Regions from separate parts of the Streptomyces sp. NPDC057950 genome, predicted to be linked through region 2. Evidence: riboswitches for the same ligand, from Rfam matches in the RefSeq annotation. Region 2 holds a riboswitch; each other region holds the start of a gene.
The links. A riboswitch is a leader RNA that binds a small molecule or an ion and turns the genes downstream of it on or off. The one in region 2 is predicted to bind thiamine pyrophosphate.
Positions count from the first base shown of each region.

Region 1: another riboswitch for thiamine pyrophosphate. It lies ahead of ACFVTC_RS11565 (purine-cytosine permease family protein); the one in region 2 lies ahead of thiC (phosphomethylpyrimidine synthase ThiC).
Region 3: another riboswitch for thiamine pyrophosphate. It lies ahead of ACFVTC_RS32885 (thiamine ABC transporter substrate binding subunit); the one in region 2 lies ahead of thiC (phosphomethylpyrimidine synthase ThiC).

Region 1 is NZ_JBHVPP010000005.1:189,533-196,093, forward strand. Features, by position in the region: gene ACFVTC_RS11545 (hypothetical protein) at 1-11, opposite strand, end outside; gene ACFVTC_RS11550 (Lrp/AsnC family transcriptional regulator) at 255-692, opposite strand; gene ACFVTC_RS11555 (ArgE/DapE family deacylase) at 857-2,131, shown strand; gene thiD (bifunctional hydroxymethylpyrimidine kinase/phosphomethylpyrimidine kinase) at 2,216-3,028, opposite strand; gene ACFVTC_RS11565 (purine-cytosine permease family protein) at 3,168-4,562, opposite strand; TPP riboswitch at 4,552-4,646, opposite strand; gene ACFVTC_RS11570 (maleylacetate reductase) at 4,798-5,877, opposite strand; gene ACFVTC_RS11575 (hypothetical protein) at 5,883-6,116, opposite strand; gene ACFVTC_RS11580 (type III PLP-dependent enzyme) at 6,232-6,561, opposite strand, start outside.
Region 2 is NZ_JBHVPP010000014.1:54,351-60,911, forward strand. Features, by position in the region: gene ACFVTC_RS23175 (DUF5326 family protein) at 1-184, shown strand, start outside; gene ACFVTC_RS23180 (IclR family transcriptional regulator) at 526-1,323, shown strand; gene ACFVTC_RS23185 (SsgA family sporulation/cell division regulator) at 1,423-1,860, shown strand; gene ACFVTC_RS23190 (YibE/F family protein) at 1,944-3,512, opposite strand; TPP riboswitch at 3,584-3,740, shown strand; gene thiC (phosphomethylpyrimidine synthase ThiC) at 3,733-5,562, shown strand; gene ACFVTC_RS23200 (VWA domain-containing protein) at 5,715-6,561, shown strand, end outside.
Region 3 is NZ_JBHVPP010000023.1:95,475-102,035, reverse strand. Features, by position in the region: gene ACFVTC_RS32895 (ABC transporter ATP-binding protein) at 1-110, opposite strand, end outside; gene ACFVTC_RS32890 (ABC transporter permease) at 110-1,789, opposite strand; gene ACFVTC_RS32885 (thiamine ABC transporter substrate binding subunit) at 1,765-2,847, opposite strand; TPP riboswitch at 2,925-3,043, opposite strand; gene rlmN (23S rRNA (adenine(2503)-C(2))-methyltransferase RlmN) at 3,083-4,189, opposite strand; gene ACFVTC_RS32875 (phosphatidate cytidylyltransferase) at 4,461-5,588, opposite strand; gene frr (ribosome recycling factor) at 5,588-6,145, opposite strand; gene pyrH (UMP kinase) at 6,283-6,561, opposite strand, start outside.

The DNA.
Region 1 (6,561 bases), on a different contig from region 2:
GGTTCGGACATGAATCCAGCCTCGCCTCTCCGGTCCCGGCCTGCATCCTGGCCGACTGTCTCGCTCGTGCACCGCGCGCCACCATGGGGCCGCCGGGGAAGTGTGGGTACGCCATGGCCGAATTCAATCACGTGTTCGATTTTCTGCGCGACCGCGACCGCGACTGCAGCCACGCCCCGTGCGGCTCATGCGGCTCATGCGGCTCTCGTCGACCGCCGGTCGCCGGTCGCCGGTCGCCGGGCGGGCCCCGTTGGTCAGACCCGCGGCCGGTTGATCAGCCCGGACAGCACGATCACGCTCTCGGTCCGCTCGATGACCCGGGCCTCGCGCACCCGCTGGATGGCCCGCTCCAGATGCGGAATGTCCAGGGCCATCAGGTGCACCATCGCGTCCGCGGCCCCGGAGACCGTGTAGGCCTCGACCACCTCCGGAACGGCCTCCAGGGCCCGCCGCAGTTCGGCGGGGGCCGGATTGCCCCCGCAGTACACCTCGACGAAGGCCTCGGTCCGCCAGCCCAGCGCCTGGGTGTCGACGAGGGCCGTGAAGCCGCGGATCGTGCCGTCGGCCACGAGCCGGTCCAGGCGCCGCTTCGCCGCCGGTGCCGAGAGCCCCGCGGCGCGGCCGATCTCCGCGTACGTGCTGCGCGCGTCACTCAGCACGCACCGCACGATGTCCTCGTCGATGGCGTCCATGGCCAAGTCGCTCACCCTCTCTCCGCGCAAGAAATCACCATGCAGGCTCATTCTTCACAAGAAATCGATCCTGGACGGAAACAAACGGCGATTGTTTGCGTACCGGAACTGTTCGTAGCATCCTCACGCCCCCTCGTCGTCCACCCGCGAAAGGAGCGTGTGGCATGCGCGCAGTGCTCAGTGCCGAGGAGTCCGCCGCCGTGGAGGCGGTCGACGAAACGGCCGTCGCCACCATGCTGCTCGACACCCTGGCCGTGCCCAGCGTGACCGGAAGCGCGGCCGAGTCCGAGCTGCAGCACCGTCTGGCGCGGGACCTCGGCCGGTCCGGCCTGGACATCGACCTGTGGTCGATGGACCTGCCCGCTCTGCGCGCCGAGCCCGGCTTCCCCGGCATGGAGGTGCCACGCGACGAGGCATGGGGGCTCGTCGCCACGCTGCCCGGCGCCGAGGACGGTCCGACCATGATCCTCCAAGGTCATGTCGACGTGGTGCCGCCCGGTGACCTCGCGCAGTGGGCGGGCGCCCCCTTCGTCCCGAGCGTCCGCGGAGACGTCGTGCACGGCCGGGGCGCCTGTGACATGAAGGCCGGGGTCGTCGCCAACGTCGCCGCGCTCGCCGCCATCCGGGCCTCCGGGGTACGGCTGCGCGGCAGCGTGGCGGGCCACTTCGTGGTCGGCGAGGAGGACGGCGGGATCGGGGCCTTCGGGACCCTGCGCCGTGGCCACACCGGCGACGCCTGCGTCATCAGCGAGCCGACCGGCGGCACACTGGTCACCGCGAACGCCGGTGCCCTGACCTTCCGGATCACCGTGCCCGGCCGGTCCACCCACGCGAGCACCCGTGACGCCGGGGTGAGCGCCATCGACGCCTACGCCCCCATCGCCGCCGCCCTGGCCCGGCTGGAGGCCGCCCGCAGCGAGACACCCGATCCGCTGATGGCCGAGTACCCCTTCCCGTACAGCGTCTCCGTCGGAATGCTCCAGGCCGGGGACTGGGCCAGCAGCGTGCCGGGGCTGCTCGTCGCCGACGGCCGGCTCGGGCTGCAACTCGGCGAGGACCCGGCCGCGGCACGCGCCGCGTTCGAACGCTGTGTGGCGGAGGCGTGCGCGGCCGATCCGTGGCTGCGCGGGCATCCCGCGGTCGTCTCCTGGCCCGGCGGCCAGTTCGCCAGCGGGCGGCTCCCGGCCGGCCATCCCCTGCGCGAGACGGTCGGCACCGCGCACGCCGACGTCACGGGCGCGCCCCCGGCCCGGGAACGCGGTGCCCCCTACGGGAGCGACCTGCGGCTCTACGCCGGGGCGGGCATAGCGACACTCCAGTACGGTCCCGGGGACGTACGCCTGGCCCACGGCCCCGACGAGCACGTGTCCCTCGCTGAGACGGTCGCCGTCGCCCAGGCGCTGGTCCTGGCGACACTGCGCACCGTGGGAACCCGGTAAGGGCCACGCTGCGTACCGTGGGAACCCGGTGGGACCGGCGCCTGGAGGACGACGGGCCCGGTGGGTCCACGGGCCCCCGGACGTTCAGCGCCCCGCGCGCGTCCGCCAGCCGTGGTCGACCGGTCCGAGCCCGGAACCGAGCGGGAAGCCCGCCGCGATCGCGCCCGTGACGTACTCCTTGGCCCGTCCCACCGCCTCCGGCACCGTCCGCCTGCGCGCCAGTTCCACCGCGATGGCCGAGGCCAGGGTGCAGCCGGTGCCGTGGGTGTGCCGGTTGTCGTGGCGCGGGGCCCGCAACCAGAGCCGTTCGGCCCCGTCGGTCAGCAGGTCGGCGGCCTCGCCGGGCAGATGGCCGCCCTTCACCAGGACCCAGCGGGGACCGTGGGACAACAGCCGTTCCGCGGCCAGGCACATGTCCCGCTCCCCCGTCACCTCGATCCCCGTGAGCTCGGCGGTCTCGTCGAGATTCGGCGTCGCCACCGTCGCGAGCGGCAGCAGCGCGGCCCGTACGGCGTCCAGCGCGTCGTCGGCCAGCAGCCGGTCACCGTGCTTGGAGACACTCACCGGATCCACCACCACGGGCGCGGCGACGTCCGACAGCAGCTCGGCGACGGTCTCGACGAGCAGTGCGGAGCCGAGCATGCCGGTCTTCACCGCCTGCACCCCGATGTCGTCCACGACGCTGCGGTACTGCGCGCGCACCGCCTCGGCCGGAAGCTCCCAGACTCCCTGCACACCGAGGGAGTTCTGCGCGGTGACCGCGGTCAGCACGCTCATCCCGTGCGCCCCGAGCGCCAGCATGGTCTTGAGGTCGGCCTGGATGCCGGCGCCGCCGCCCGAGTCCGATCCGGCGACGGTCAGGACGCGGGGCGGGGCGGCGGGGGTGTTCGAGGACATGGCGGGTTCGCTCCGTACGAGAGGCGAGACGGTGAGGCGTGGCGGTGAGGCGTGGCGGGTGAGGCGAGACGGGTGAGGCGTGGCGGGTGACGAGTGCGAGGTGCGGGACGACGCGGCCCGTGACCGGCGGCGGCCGTGGTCAGCGGCGCAGCCGTAGCGGCGCGTACACCACGAGGGCCGCGAGGAACGCCACCCCGTAGGCGAGATCCGCACCGTGCAGGGCCCGCGCCACCGGACCGACGTACAGGCTGGTGCTCATGAACGGCACCGCCGCGGCGAAGGCACCGACGAACGCCACCAGCGCGGGCCACCACGGCCGCGGACGGGCGCTCTCGGCGGACAGATCGACCGGCGCGCCGGCTCGCGCCCTGGCCCGGACGAGCCAGTCGACGACGACGATCGCGACGAACCCGGGGATCCAGTAGCCGACGAGCAGCAGCACGTTCTGGAACCGGGTCGTGGTGTCGGCGGCGTGCATCCACAGCACGAGCGGGAAGCCGAGTACGGCCGCCAGCGCGGCGGCGGCCGGGCGCGGCAGGCGTACGCCCATGGTCTGCAGGGCGAGTGAGCCGCTGTAGTCGTTCATGGCGTTGCTGCTCAGGGCGGCCAGGGCCACGGCGAGCAGCCCGAAGGCACCGAGGACACCGCCGCCCAGCAGGGTGTCGACGCCGCGGGCGGTCTGGTCGGTGAAGACGGAGGCGCCCCACAGACCGAGCGCCTGGACGGCCACGAAGGACACGCTGACACCGGCGAGCGTGCACCAGAACATCCGCGGCCGGGACGCCGTACGCGGCAGATAGCGGCTGAAGTCGCTGGCGTAGGGGGCCCAGGACAGCGCCAGACTGAGGGCGATGGTGCAGGTCAGGACGAAGGCCCCGGCCCGGTCTGCGCCGTGCGCGGAGGCGGTGGCGGCGGGGTGGTCGCCGTTCAGGAGCTTCACCGTCAGCGCGGCGAAGGCGGCCGCGAGGGCGAACGTCATCACGGTCTGGAGCCGGTGGATCACCTCGTACCCGAGGACGCCGAGCGCTCCCTGCGCGCCCATCATGACCAGCACACCCAGCCAGAACGGCCAGCCGCACAACTGCGCCAGCGCGTCCCCGCCGAACAGGCCGATCAGCGCGTCCCAGGCGATCGACGACAGCCACTGCAGCGCACCCGGCACCAGCACGGCCCGTCCGAACGCGAGCCGGGCGAGCGGCAGCTGTCCGGCGCCGGTCTGGCTGCCCCAGGTGCCGAGGTACGCCGTCGGCACCGCGCCCAGCAGGGTGCCCAGCACGACGGCGGTCAGCGCGGTGGCGAAGTCGAGGCCGAGCGCGATGCCGACCGTACCGGTGAAGACGCCGGTCATCGTCAGGTTGGGGGCGAACCACACGGTGAAGAGGCGGCCGGGGCCGCCGTAGCGGTGGTCCTCCGGCACCGGGGCGATGCCGCGCGCCTCGACGCGCAGATCGCCGGGGGCCTCGGGCATCCGCCCGTCGAAGACGCCCTGCGGGCCCCCGACGGCCACTTCACCACGGGCATACGGCAACGACATGAGACATCCCTCCGCCAGTCCTAACTGGTTCAGGTTCGACGGGTGTGATCTCAGCCCACGTGCGGGGCACCCCGTGTCCGGTTCGGCGTCAGGATAGCCCGGCCCGCGCGCACGGCCCAGGCAGGGGGCGCGGTACGTCCGGGCAAGGGGCGCGGTACGTCCCGGGCAAGGGGCGCGGGGACCCGCGCGACCGGGGGCGAGAAGTCCGTGCGTCGGCGTTGTCGCGGGACAGCTCTCAGGGGCCGACGCGCGGCTCCCAGCCCTCGTACGCCGCTGTCAGCAGGCCCAGCACGCCGTGCGCGGTGACCTGGCGGGGGTTCGGGTACGCCTGACCGGCGGCCTGCGCCGCGGCCTCCGCCAAGTCGGCCTCCTCCAGGCCGAGTTCGGCGAGGGTGCTGGGCGCTCCCAGACCCCTGGCGAGCTCCCGCAGGGCGCGCGGGACGTCGTCCGTGCCGAGCGCCCTGGACAGCGTGGCGATCGCCCGGGGCGCGGCGGACGCGTTGTAGGCGAGGACGTAGGGCAGGACCACCGTGTGCGTCTCGGCGTGCGGCAGGCCGAAGGTGCCGCCGAGGACATGGCACAGCTTGTGGTGCAGGCCCATGGTGGTGGCACCGAGGCAGGCGCCGCACAGCCACGCGCCGTACAGGGCGCGGCTGCGCGCGGCGAGGTCGCCGGGTGCGGCGGCCACGGCCGGCAGGGCCCCCGTCATCGCCCGGACCCCCTCCTCGGCCATGAGCGAGACGAGGGGCGAGGCGTCGGGCGCGTACAGGGCTTCGACTGCGTGCGCGAGGGCGTTGACACCGCTGGTCACCGAGAGGGGAACGGGGAGACCGAGGGTGAGTTCGGGATCGTAGACGACGCTTCGGGGCTGGACGGCGAGGTCGCGTCCGGTGCGTTTGGCGCCGTCCTCGGTCAGACCCCACACCGGAGTCATCTCGGAGCCGGAGTAGGTGGACGGCACGGCGATCAGCGGCAGCCCGGTGCGCAACGCGATCGCCTTGCCGAGGCCGATCGCCGAGCCTCCGCCGACCGCCACGCAGCCGTCGGCCCGTATCTCGCGGGCCACCTCGACGGCGCGGGCGGCGACCTCGGCGGGTACGTGCATCCGGGCCTCGGCGTGCAGCCCCGCGCACTGGCCGCCCAGCGCGTCGGCGACCGCGCGGGCGGTGACCTCGCCCCGGCTGCCACAGACCACCAGCACCCGGTGCAGACCGAGCCGGGCGACCTCGCCGGGGGTCGCGGACACGGCGGCGCCGGGCCGGAAGACGACCCGGCCCGGCCGGGTCTCGTACGCGAAGTCGAGCGGGGTGTCCATGGCGCTCATGCCTGCTCCCGTACGAGGTCGAAGCGGGCGAGCCGGAGAGGGGCCGAGAGGCCGAACTCCCCTGGCAGGGAAGGATCGTCGGTCTCGGCGACCTCCTGGACCAGGCCCTGCCCGACGGCGAACACGGCGTCGACGACGTCGGCCGTGGAGTCGGCCGTGGAGTCGGCCGTGGACTCGTTCATGAAGGCGGTCGGGAGGTCTGTCGTGAAGTCGGTCGGTTCGACGGTCATGCCACTCTCCTGGTCCGGCGCACGATCCTGCCAGGCGTGTCCGAGGATGCGCCCCCGCGCCCCCGGCGGCAACTCCTGGTGTTCCGTCGCACGGCCATCGGCCATCGATCATCGGTCATCGGGACCGGTCGCCGTCGGCGCTCGCGTCCAGGAAGTGGAAGCCTGGTTCCGGATAGCGCGTGTGGGCCCGGTGCGGGGCGGACGAGGTGTAGGCGCCCGCGAGGGAGAACACCACACGGTCACCGGCCCGCAGGCCCTGGGCCCGGACGTCGCGGATCAGGACGTCCTTCGGCGTGCTCAGCTGGCCGGTGAGGGTGGCACGCTCCCTCCGCACCACGGGACGCGGCCAGGAATACGGCCATGGCTCCACTTCGAGGACGGACCAGGGCTGGTCGTGGCGCCCGGTCACAGGGGTGCGCAGGTGGACGGCGCCGCCACGGATGAC
Region 2 (6,561 bases):
GTGGGTGAAGTGGATCGCGGTGCCGGTCATCGCCCTGTTCGTGTTCGGCACGGTGATAGTCAGTGTGCTCACGGTGGTGATCGGCCTGCTCTTCAAGGCGCTGGTCTTCGTCGCGCTCGTCGGCGGCCTGATCTACGTGGTGCGGAAGTTCACGTCGAGTTCGTCCTCCCGCGGCGACTGGTGACGCACAACCGGGTGAGTCGCGGGTAACGGGCGGGTGGGCAAAGGGAACCTCAGGTTCCCTCGCCCGAGGGAAGTTTTCCGGCGGGGCGGTCTGCGAGCGGTGGCAGGCGGTTAAAGTCCGGAATTCGACGCGGGGCTGACTCCCCGCGGGCAGCGCACAGCCCCCTCCCGTGTCCCCCCGCACGGGCGGTCCCCCTCGCGCTTCGGGAGTGCCCCTTGGCCACGGTTGACACCGCACCCACAGAATCACTCACGCCACCCCTCCAGCGGTCCAGTGCCTCCGCCGCGTCCTACGCACCGCCGGCCCAGCCGCGTTCCTCACCCGCGGAGATCCGTGCCCCCCTGCCGGCCGCGCGCACCGACGGGCTGGAGACCGCGCCCCCGGAATCTCACCCGACAACCCTGATCGGCTCCGTGCAACGGGCGATGCGGCTCCTGGAGGCCGTCGCCGCGCGCGAACACGGGGCCCCCGCGAAACAGCTCGCCCGGGAGGCGGGACTCGCGTTGCCCACGGCCTACCACCTGCTGCGCACCCTGGTCCACGAGGGCTATCTGTGCCGGGAGAAGGGCCTGTTCTTCCTCGGCGAGGCCGCCGAGCGGCTGAGCAGCAGCGGAGCCCAGCAGAAACGTCGCAGCACATTGAGCGACGCGCTCGCCCGGTGGCGCGACGCGATCGGTGCGCCCGTGTACTACGCGGTCTACCGCGACGGTGAGATCGAGGTCATGTGCGTCGCGGACACCCCCGGGAACCCGGCGGTGGAGGAGTGGGCCGACTTCAGGGAGACCGGGCACGCCCACGCGATCGGCAAGTGTCTGCTGTCGCAGCTCGACGAGAGGGCCCGCCGGGATCACCTCGACCGCTATCCGGTGCAGTCGCTCACTCCGTACACGGTGCGCGACAACGCCGGCCTGCTGCGGCGTCTGGAGCGGACGGGACGGATGGATCCCGTCACCGAGCGCCAGGAGTACGCGCTGGGCACGGTGTGTGCCGCACTGCCCATCACCGCGGGTGCGACCGCCGCGACAATGGCCATTTCTCTCCCTGTCCACCAGGCCGATCGACTGCTACCGGCGGCACGACAATTGCAAGGTGAGATCGGAAGACTACTGGGGACACTCGCGATCTCTATCAGCATCTGAAAACTCACTCCTTGTGATCTCTTGTGTACGTTGAGCAAGATTCCAGCAGTGTCAGGGGGACGATTCCTGGCCAGTCGACGGCAAACGACGGGGTAGGCGATGCGCGAGTCGGTACAGGCAGAGGTCATGATGAGCTTCCTCGTGTCGGAGGAGCTGTCCTTCCGCATCCCGGTGGAGCTGCGCTACGAGACCTGTGATCCGTACGCCGTGCGGCTGACCTTCCACTTGCCCGGAGACGCGCCCGTGACCTGGGCCTTCGGGCGGGAGTTGCTGATCGACGGCGTGGGCCGGCCGTGCGGCGACGGCGATGTGCACATCGCGCCCGCCGATCCGGACGCGTTCGGGGAGGTGCTGATCCGGCTTCAGGTGGGCGGCGACCACGCTCTGTTCCGGTCCGGCGCGGCGCCGTTGGTGGCCTTCCTCGACCGCACCGACAAGCTCGTACCGCTGGGGCAGGAGCGTTCCCTCGCGGATTTCGACACCCATCTCGACGAGGCGCTGGACCGCATCCTCGCGGAGGAGCAGAGCGCGGGCTGAACGTTCCCGCACCTTCGCGGAGGAACGCTTCCTCACTCCGTGGAGGAACGCTTCTGCACGCCCGGGGCGGGCGTGCGGTGGCTTCAGTGCTTGCGACGACGGCCCTTGCCGCCCCGGACCGGTCCCCGGGCCCCCACGGGCTCCTGTACGGGCGCCACGGGCCCTGTGGCCGTCGTGGGGACGCCCGGAGTCCCGGTGCGGTCCGCGGAGACCACCAGGGCCGCCAGCGCGGTGGTGACCGGGACCGAGGCGACCAGGCCGATCGAACCGACCAGGGTCCGCACGATCTCCTCGGCGACCAGTTCGCTGTTGGCGACCGCGCCGACGCTGCTCTGCGCGATCGAGAAGAGCAACAGCAGCGGCAGCGCGGCTCCCGCGTACGCCAGGACGAGCGTGTTGACGACCGACGCGATGTGATCGCGGCCGATCCGGATACCCGCGCGGTACAGGCCGCGCCAGCCCATGGTGGGATTGGCCTCGTGCAGCTCCCAGACCGCCGAGGTCTGCGTCACCGTCACATCGTCGAGCACACCGAGCGAACCGATGATCACGCCCGCGAGCAGCAGACCACTCATGTCGATGGAGGGATACAGGCCGTGGATCAGACCGGTGTTGTCGTCGGTGTTGCCGGTCAGGGCGGCCCAGCCGATGAACACCGAGCCGAGCACACCGATCAGGATCAGCGAGAGGAGTGTGCCGAGCACGGCCACCGAGGTACGGGCCGACAGGCCGTGGCACATGTAGAGCGCGATCAGCATGATGGCGCTCGCCCCGACCACCGCCACGACCAGCGGATTCGCCCCCTCCAGGATGGCGGGCAGGATGAAGAACGTCAGGATGAGGAAACTGACGGCCAACGCGATCAGCGCCATGAGCCCACGCATCCGGCCGACCACCACGACGGCCAGTGCGAAGATCCCGGCGAGGAGCGCCATCGGGAACTTCCGGTTCACGTCGGTGACCGAGTACTGCAGATCCTTGGGCGCCGAGGGCTCGTACGCGACCACGACCTTCTCGCCCTGGTGCAACTGCCGTGACTGGTCGGGCTGGACGATCTCCGTGAACGTGCGCCCCTTGTCCTTGCCGGTGTCCACCCGGACCGTCGCCTTCTTGCACTCGCCCGTCGCCTGCCGCTGGGCGGAGGAACCCTCGGCGGTGGAGGTGTCGCCGGTCGGGGTGTCCCCCGAGGCGTTCACCGACTTGCAGTCCACCTGGACGACCTGGGTGACCGTGGCCTGCTGGCTCTGCCGGTCGAAGCCGACACCCGTGCGTTCGTGTGACGGGGCGCCGCCGGGCCAGAGCACCACGAGACCCACGACGACCGCCGCGGCGAAGGGAATCAGCACCGCCGCGATGACCTTGCGCAGATGCTTGGAGACGGGCGCGGCGGGGCCATGACTGTGGCTGTGCGAGTGCCCCGGCCCGAGATGGGTGTCCGGCCCGCGCCCCTCCCCCGACCCGTTGCCGCCGCCCGGTCCGTGTCCGCGGCCGGGTCCGTGCCCATTGCCACCCTCCGGCCCGTGGGCGTGCCCGCGGCCGTTTCCGGAGCCCTGTCCATGCCCGTGCCCCTGCCCCTGCCCGTGGCCGTCGCCGGGACCGGAGCCGCGCCGCGGCTCGGACGGCGGGAACGGGGGTTGCTGCATCGTGGTCACCGACCGATCATCGCAAGAACGGCGAGGGCCCTCTGTTCACCGCGCCAGACATGACGCTAGCGTGGAAGCACCTTTGCACACGCGGGAGCTCGGAGCACCGGGCTGAGAGGGCGCTGACCTCCGTCTCAGCGATGTTTCACATGAAACATCGGCGGACGGAAACCGCTGCGTCGACCGCTGAACCTGTTACCGGGTAATGCCGGCGTAGGGAGTAGGTCTCATGACCAACAAGGACGTACGCACGCCTGCCTCCAGCCAGACGGACGAGCCGTCGGCCGTGTCCCCGGGCGAAGAGCCCACGGGGGCCGGGCAGTCCATCGGGTGGCACAAGGCATACGTCGGGGGTTCGCGCCCCGACCTGCGGGTGCCGGTCCGTCAGGTGCACCTCACCAACGGTCAGTCCGTCACGCTGTACGACACCTCCGGCCCGTACACCGATCCGACCGTCGACACGGACGTACGCAGGGGACTCGCTCCGTTGCGCGAGCACTGGATCGTCGCGAGGGGTGACACCGAGGAGTACGCGGGCCGTCCGGTCCGCCCCGAGGACGACGGGATCAAGCACACGTCGCCGCGCGGGGGCCTCCGCAACCTCGACGCGGTCTTCCCGGGCCGGCCGCGTCAGCCGCGTCGGGGCCGCCCCGGAGAGGCGGTCACCCAGCTCGGGTACGCCCGCCGCGGCGAGATCACCCCCGAGATGGAGTTCGTGGCGGTCCGCGAGCACGTCGACCCCGAGGTCGTCCGCGAGGAGATCGCCGCCGGCCGCGCGGTGCTGCCCGCGAACGTCAACCACCCGGAGATCGAGCCGATGATCATCGGCAAGCGGTTCCTGGTGAAGGTCAACGCCAACATCGGCAACTCCGCGGTGACCTCCTCGATCGAGGAAGAGGTCGAGAAGATGACCTGGGCGACCCGCTGGGGCGCCGACACGGTCATGGACCTGTCCACCGGCCGGAACATCCACACCACGCGGGAATGGGTCCTGCGCAACTCCCCCGTTCCCATCGGCACGGTGCCCCTCTACCAGGCGCTGGAGAAGGTCGACGGCCGCGCCGAGGAGCTGACCTGGGAGATCTACAAGGACACGGTCATCGAACAGGCCGAGCAGGGCGTGGACTACATGACGGTCCACGCGGGCGTGCGGCTGCCGTACGTACCGCTCACCGCCAACCGCAAGACCGGCATCGTCTCGCGCGGCGGCTCGATCATGGCGGCCTGGTGCCTGGCCCACCACAAGGAGTCGTTCCTCTACGAGAACTTCGAGGAGCTCTGCGAGATCCTCGCCGCCTACGACGTCACGTACTCGCTCGGCGACGGGCTACGGCCCGGTTCGATCGCGGACGCCAACGACGCCGCCCAGTTCGCCGAGTTGAGGACGCTCGGGGAACTCAACACGATCGCGAAGCGTTTCCACGTACAGACGATGATCGAGGGCCCGGGACATGTCCCGATGCACAAGATCAAGGAGAACATCGACCTTCAGCAGGAGATCTGCGATGAAGCTCCGTTCTATACGCTCGGCCCGCTGACCACGGACGTCGCGCCGGCGTACGACCACATCACCTCCGGCATCGGTGCCGCGATGATCGCCTGGTGGGGCACGGCCATGCTCTGCTACGTCACGCCCAAGGAGCACCTGGGCCTGCCCGACCGTGACGACGTCAAAACCGGCGTCATCACCTACAAGATCGCCGCCCACGCGGCGGACCTCGCCAAGGGACACCCGGGCGCGCAGGAATGGGACGGCGCGCTGTCCGACGCCCGCTTCGAATTCCGCTGGGAGGACCAGTTCAACCTGGCCCTCGACCCCGACACGGCACGTGAGTTCCACGACGAGACACTGCCGGCCGAGCCCGCCAAGACAGCGCATTTCTGCTCCATGTGCGGCCCGAAGTTCTGCAGCATGAAGATCAGCCAGAGCATCGCGGAGCAGTTCGGTGGTTCCGCGGCCGAGGGGGCTTCGCCCGAGGAGATCGCCGAGGGGATGCTCCGGAAGTCGAAGGAGTTCGCGGCGGGCGGGAACCGGGTGTACCTGCCGTTGGCGGACTGACGCACCGACGCTCCGGGGAAGTGGTGCCCAGGGTCCGGCGCACCCTGGGCACCACTTCCCCCAAGACCGCGGAGGACGGCACCGTCCGCCGGGCCGGTATGTCTCGGGACCTCCCCCTGCGGACGGCCGGGTTCCGTCGGCAGACTGAGCCCATGACATCGACACCCATGAGCAAGGGCGCCAACCTTCCGGTGGCCGTCGGGGCCGTACGGGCCGTGCTCGGCTGGACGGGGGGTCCCGGCGCGCCGGACGCGGACGCCTCGGCCCTGCTGCTCGGTGCGGACGGTCGGGTCCGGGACGACGGGGACTTCGTCTTCTACAACCAGCCCCGGCACGCCTCCGGTGCCGTACGCCACCTGGGGAAGCGGCGGGACGCCGGTGTCACGACCGACACGGTCGAGGTGGACCTGCGCTCGCTGGAACCGCAGATCGAGCGGGTCGTGCTGGGCGCCTCGGCCGACGGCGGCACCTTCGGTCAGCTGTCCGGGCTGACCCTGCGGCTGCTCGACGCCGGGACGCGGCGGGAGTTCGCGCGCTTCGAGATGGAGGCGACGACGGAGACGGCGTTCATCGGCGGCGAGTTGTACCGGCGCGGCGGACAGTGGAAGTTCCGGGCGATCGGACAGGGGTACGCGTCCGGGCTCGCGGGTCTGGCCACCGACTTCGGCATCAGCGTGGACGAGGAGCCCGGCCTCCCCGCCTCGGCGCCGGTGGCGCCGCCCGCCGCCGTGCCTGCCCCTCCGTCCCCTCCGGCCCCTCCGGCCCCTCCGGCTCCCCCGGCATCCCGGACTCCCCCGGCACCTTCGGCATCACCGGCGCCCCCGGCCTCCGCGGCGCGTCCGAGCAAGGGGGAGGAGCGGCTGCCCGTGGACATGCGCAAGCGGCTCTCCCTGCGCAAGGAACAGGTGGCGGTCAGCCTGCGGAAGCACGGAGCGGAGGGTGTCACGGCACGTGTGGTGCTGATCCTGGACGCGTCCGGGTCCATGTCCTTCCTCTACG
Region 3 (6,561 bases), on a different contig from region 2:
GCCGCCTCGACGCCGAGCAGGACCTCCGGCGCCGCCGCTCCTGGACCCGGACCCGCACCCGCACCCGCATCCGTCGTCCCGGACGTCGCCTTCGTGACGAGCCTCGCCATCACAACTCCCCTGTCCGGTCGGTCCGCATACGCTCCAACAGCAGCAGCGCCACCGCGCACACCACCATCAAGATCGTCGAAAGTGCCATCGCCTGTCCGTAGTTGAGGTCACCGGCGCGCCCGAGAAGCCGTGCTACCGCGACCGGCAGAGTCGGGTTGTCGGGGCGCGCGATGAAGACCGTCGCCCCGAACTCGCCGAGCGACACGGCGAAGGCGAACCCCGCCGCGATCAGCAGCGCCCTGCGCACCATCGGCAGGTCGACCTCCCGCCACACCCGCCACGGTGAGGCCCCGAGCACCGACGCCGCCTCCCGCAGCCGTCCGTCCACGGCCCGCAGCACGGGCAGCATCGTCCGTACGACGAAGGGGACACCCACCAGCGCCTGCGCGAGCGGCACCAGGATCCAGCTGCTCCTGAGATCGAGCGGCGGCTCGTCCAGCGCGATCAGGAACCCGAAACCGACGGTCACGGCGGACACCCCGAGCGGCAGCATCAGCAGTGCGTCGAACCCCCGCACGAGACGACCGGCGCGGCCGGTGAGAGCGGCGGCTGCCAGACCTCCGATGACCACGGCGATCGCGGTGGCGGCGAGCGCGTACTCCAGCGAGTTGCCGATCGCCTCGATCGGGGCCACCAGGAAGATGCCGCCGTCGTCGGAGGTCAGCGCCCTGTAGTAGCCGAACCCGAAGCCCCCGGGGGTGTCCAGGGACCGCTGGACCAGCACTCCGAGCGGCAGCACGAGCAGGACCGCGATGCTCGCGAGCACTCCCGTGAGCAGCGCCCACTGCCCGGCCCCGCGCGGCCGGCGGGCGGTCGTCTCAGGGGCGACCAGACGCAGGGCGGTCTCCCGGCGGCGTACGGTCCCCGCGTGGACGGCGAGGATCGCGCCGACGGCCACGAACTGGATGATCGTCAGCACCGCCGCCGTCGCGAGGTCGAAGATCTCCGAGGTCTGCCGGTAGATCTCGACCTCAAGGGTGGAGAAGGTCGGCCCGCCGAGGATCTGGACCACCCCGAACGAGGTGAAGGTGAAGAGGAAGACCATGAGCGCCGCGGCGGCGACGGCGGGGCTCAGGGCCGGGAGCGTCACCGTGCGCCAGGCCGCGAACCGGGAGGCGCCGAGCACGCGCGCGGCCTCCTCCTGTCGCGGGTCGAGCTGCGACCAGAGCCCGCCGACCGTGCGGACGACCACCGCGTAGTTGAAGAAGACGTGCGCGAGCAGGATCGCCCAGACGGTGGTGTCGAGCCGAACACCCCACAGGCCGTCCAGCAGTCCGCCGCGGCCGATCAGCGCCAGGAACGCCGTACCGACGACGACGGTGGGCAGCACGAACGGGACGGTCACCACCGCGCGCAGAACCTGCTTGCCCCGGAAGTCGAAGCGCGCGAAGACGTAGGCGCCGGGGAGCGCGATCAGCAGGGTCAGCGCTGTCGAGGCGAGCGCCTGCCAGGTGGTGAACCACAGCACGTGCCGGATGTCGGACCGGCCGACCACCTCACCGATCCGTCCGAGCCGCCAGACCCCGTCGGCCTCGAGACCGCGGGCCACGATCGCCGCGACGGGGTAGGCGAAGAAGACGCCGAAGAACACGACCGGCAGGGCCATGAGCCACAGCCGCGTCGCGCTCCCGCGCCTTCTGGGCGCCGCCTCGGCTACTTCAGTACGAGCGAGGTCCACGACTTGACCCACTGGTCACGGTTCTTGGCGATCTCGGCCGGGGCCAGGGTCTCGGGGTGCTCGGCCTGCGGACCGAACTTCACGAACACCTCGGGCACCTTGGCGGTCTCACGGACCGGGTACACGAACATGTTCAGCGGCATGTCCTCCTGGAACCTGAAGCTGATCAGGAAGTCGAGGAGCGCCTTGCCGCCCTTCGTGTTCTTCGCGTTGCTCAGCAGCCCCGCGTACTCGACCTGGCGGAAGCAGGTGCCGTCGGCGACCCCGGTCGGCGCGGTCTTCGGCTTCGGGTCGGCGTAGATCACCTCGGCGGGCGGGGAGGAGGCGTACGAGACGACCAGCGGCCGGTCGGCCTTGGCCTTCTTGCCGCCCGCGGACCCCGAGAACTCGTCGTTGTAGGCCTGCTCCCAGCCGTCGACCACCTTCACGCCGTTGGCCTTGAGCTTCTTCCAGTAGTCCTGCCACCCGGCGTCCCCGTACTTCGCGGCGGTCCCGAGCAGGAATCCGAGGCCGGGCGAGGACGTGGACGCGTTCTCGGTGACGAGGAGGTTCTTGTACGCGGGCTTGATCAGGTCGTCGAAGGAGGTGGGCGGCGCCAGGTGATGCTTGCTGAAGTAGGCCTTGTCGTAGTTGACGCAGATGTCGCCGGAGTCGATGGGCGTGACCCGGTGCTTGCCCTCGTCGACCCGGTAGCGCTGGACGATCTGGTCGGAGCCCTTGGGCTCGTACGGCTGGAACAGCCCGTTGTCGAGCGCGCGGGAGAGCAGGGTGTTGTCGACGCCGAAGAAGACGTCCCCCTGCGGGTTGTCCTTGGTCAGGATGGCCTTGTTGACGGCCTGGCCGGCGTCTCCGTCCTTGAGGATCCTGACCTTGTAGCCCGACTCCTGCTCGAAGGCGTGCAGCACGCTCTTGGAGTAGGCGAAGGAGTCGTGGCTGACGAGGGTCACGGTCCCGGGGCCGGCGGCCTTGTCGCCGGAGCCGGACGAGCCGCACGCGGACAGCGTGACGAGGCCCAGTGCGACGACCACGGCCGCGGTCGTCCTCTTCTTGGTGCTCACTGAATTCCTCCTGGGGTGACCAGGAAGAGACGCGGCCCTGCCCGGGAACTCGGCGGTTCCCGGGCAGGGCGCAACAGCTTGAGTGATGCCCGAACTTCCTACCCAGAATGACCTGGGCGAGGTTCAGAGGGTCTGCGGCCCACCGGTGCTCCGGCTGCCGCACTCTCAGCGCTGTGGCGCTCCCCTGTCGGAATATGAAGATGTCGGAATATGGAAATGTACGTGCCGGGTCAGACTACCGCTCGGTCGCCGCGAGCTGGCCGCACGCCCCGTCGATCTCCTGGCCCCGGGTGTCCCGGACGGTGACCGGCACGCCGTGGGCCGCGATGGCCTCGACGAACGCCTTCTCGTCCTCGGGTCGCGAGGCGGTCCACTTCGAGCCCGGGGTCGGGTTGAGCGGGATGAGGTTGACGTGCACGGGCTTGCCCCTGAGCAGCCGCCCGAGCCGGTCACCGCGCCACGCCTGGTCGTTGATGTCCCGGATGAGGGCGTACTCGATGGAGAGCCGGCGCCCCGACTTGGCCGCGTACTCCCAGCCCGCGTCGAGCACCTCCCGCACCTTCCACCGCGTGTTCACGGGGACGAGGGTGTCGCGCAACTCGTCGTCCGGCGCGTGCAGGGAGATGGCGAGGCGGCACTTGAAGCCCTCGTCGGAGAACCGGTGGATGGCCGGGACCAGTCCCACCGTCGACACGGTGATGCCGCGCTGGGAGAGCCCGAGGCCGTCCGGCTCGGGGTCGGTGAGTGCGCGGATGGCGCCTACCACCCGCTTGTAGTTGGCGAGCGGCTCGCCCATGCCCATGAAGACGATGTTGCTCAGCCGCGCCGGGCCTCCGGGGATCTCGCCGTCCCGCAGCGCCCGCATGCCGTCCACGATCTGGTGCACGATCTCGCCGGTCGACAGGTTCCGGTCGAGTCCGGCCTGGCCGGTGGCGCAGAACGGGCAGTTCATCCCGCATCCCGCCTGGGAGCTGATGCACATGGTCACCCGGTCCGGGTAGCGCATCAGCACGGACTCGACGAGCGTGCCGTCGAAGAGCCGCCACAGGGTCTTGCGCGTGGTCTCCTGGTCGGTCGACAGATGCCGCACGACGGTCATCAGCTCGGGAAGCAGCGCTTCCTGGAGCTTGCCGCGCGCGGCGGCCGGGATGTCCGTCCACTCCGCGGGGTCGTGCGCGAACCGGGCGAAGTAGTGCTGCGAGAGCTGCTTGGCGCGAAACGGCTTCTCCCCGATCGCGGCGACCGCCTCTTTACGCTCGGCGGGCGTGAGGTCGGCAAGGTGCCGCGGCGGCTTCTTGGCTGCGCGGGGGGCGACGAATGTGAGTTCTCCGGGCTTCGGCATAACCCTTCCAGTGTCGCAGATCAACACGACCGTCCCGGGCCGGAGCGGGGTGGGGGTGGTCACCTACGGGTGCAGCCCGTCGACTTCGGTCGGTCACCTGCCCGTGGGCGAAGGCGGACGCGCGGGAATCGCGCGCGTCGGACGGGTCCGTGGAGAGTCCATCGGCCCCCGAGGACGCGGCCTCGGCCCGGGATCCGGGATCGCGCCGCTCAATGCGGTGAGGGGCCCGTCGCCCTGTGGACGACGGACCCCTCACCGGAAAGTCCGCGGGTCAGCCGGACCCTACGAAGATCACCAACAGGAGCCAGACCACGGGTGCCGTCGGCAGGAGCGAGTCCAGGCGGTCCATGATGCCGCCGTGACCCGGCAGCAGTGTGCCCATGTCCTTGATGCCCAGGTCCCGCTTGATCATGGACTCGCCGAGGTCACCGAGTGTGGCGGTGGCCGCGACCGCGAGGCCGATGATCAGGCCCTGCCACCACGTGCCGTCCTCGATCAGGAACTGCAGACACAGCGCGCCCCCGACCATGGCGAAGACGACGGCTCCGACCAGGCCCTCGCGGGTCTTGCCGGGGCTGATGCGGGGCGCGAGCTTGTGCTTGCCGAAGCGCCAGCCGATCGCGTACGCGCCGGTGTCGCTGACGACCGTCAGGAGCAGGAACGTCAGAACGCGGCGCGGACCGTCGTCCGCGGTCAGCATCATCGCCACGAAGGTCGCCAGGAACGGCACGTAGAAGGCGGCGAAGACGCCGGCCGTGACGTCCTTGAGGTACCCCTCGGGCGGTTCCGTCATCCGCCAGACCAGTACCGCCAGCGCCGTGAGTGCCATCGCCACCCACGCGCCCTCGGCACCTCGTACATAGCCGGCGACGACCATGGCCGCACCGCCGACCGCCAGTGGCACGAGCGGCGCTTTGATGCCCTTGCGTTCCTCGAGCCGCGAGGTGAGCTCCCACAGCCCCACCACCACGGCGACGGCGACCACACCGACGAAGACGGCCTTGACGACGAACAACGACGCGATGATCACCGCACCGAGCCCGACGCCCACCCCTATCGCAGCACCGAGGTCGCGACCTGCACTCTTCTTCGGTGCGGGGGCGGGCTGCTGGGCGGCGCTGGGCATGGGCTCCTGCGGCTTCTGCGACGGGTTCCCGTAGGACCCCGCCGCCGGTCTGTCGTCGCGAACCGGGGGGCCGCTCAGCCGAGCGGCCCCCCGGTCGTCATCCTGGTCTCCGCCGTGAGCGGGTCCCTCGGGCACGATGGGCATGGGGCGAGTGTGCTGCGCGTCATGCGCATCGTACGCGGGACCCGCCGGGCCTGCCCCCTGGGCAGACCCCTGGTCGGAGGGCCCCCAGTACCCGGCTTGCGGCGGTGCCCCCCAGGAAGAGTCGTTCATCAGACCTCGAGCAGCTCCGCTTCCTTGTGCTTCAGGAGCTCGTCCACCTGCGCGACGTACTTCGCGGTGGTGTCGTCGAGCTCCTTCTCCGCACGGCGGCCCTCGTCCTCGCCGACCTCGCCATCCTTGATCAGCTTGTCGATGGTCTCCTTCGCCTTGCGGCGCACGGAGCGGATCGAGATCTTGGCGTCCTCACCCTTGGTCTTGGCGACCTTGATGAACTCCTTGCGGCGTTCCTGGGTCAGCTCCGGGAAGACCACGCGGATGATGCTGCCGTCATTGCTCGGGTTGACACCCAGGTCGGAGTCGCGGATCGCCTGTTCGATGTTGCGCAGCGCGCTCTTGTCGAACGGGGTGACCACGGCCATGCGCGGTTCGGGGACCGCGAACGAGGCCAGCTGGTTGATCGGCGTCAGCGCGCCGTAGTAGTCGGCCACGATCTTGTTGAACATCGCCGGGTGCGCACGGCCGGTGCGGATCGCGGCGAAGTCCTCCTTGGCGACCACGACGGCCTTCTCCATCTTCTCCTCGGCCTCGAGGAGGGTCTCTTCGATCACCACTTGCTCCTGCGTGTCTTGAGTAGGCCCGGCAGCTGTTCCTCGTCGGGGTGGCAGCCGGCTGCGTCGCGTCTTGTTCCTGCACGGTTCCGGACCGGCAGGACATTGTCCATCCCCCGGTCAGGGTCCGTCCCGGGTCAGGCCCGGCCGCTCGGGTCACCCACGAGTGTGCCGATCTTCTCACCCTTGACGGCCCGAGCGATATTGCCCTCCGCCAGGAGCTCGAAGACCAGGATCGGCAGCTTGTTGTCACGGCACAGCGTGATGGCGGTCATGTCGGCGACCTTGAGGTCGCGGGTGATGACCTCGCCGTAGCTGAGCGAGTCGAACTTGACGGCCTCGGGGTGGGTCTTGGGGTCGGAGTCGTAGACCCCGTCGACACCGTTCTTGCCCATCAGCAGGGCCTCGGCGTCGAT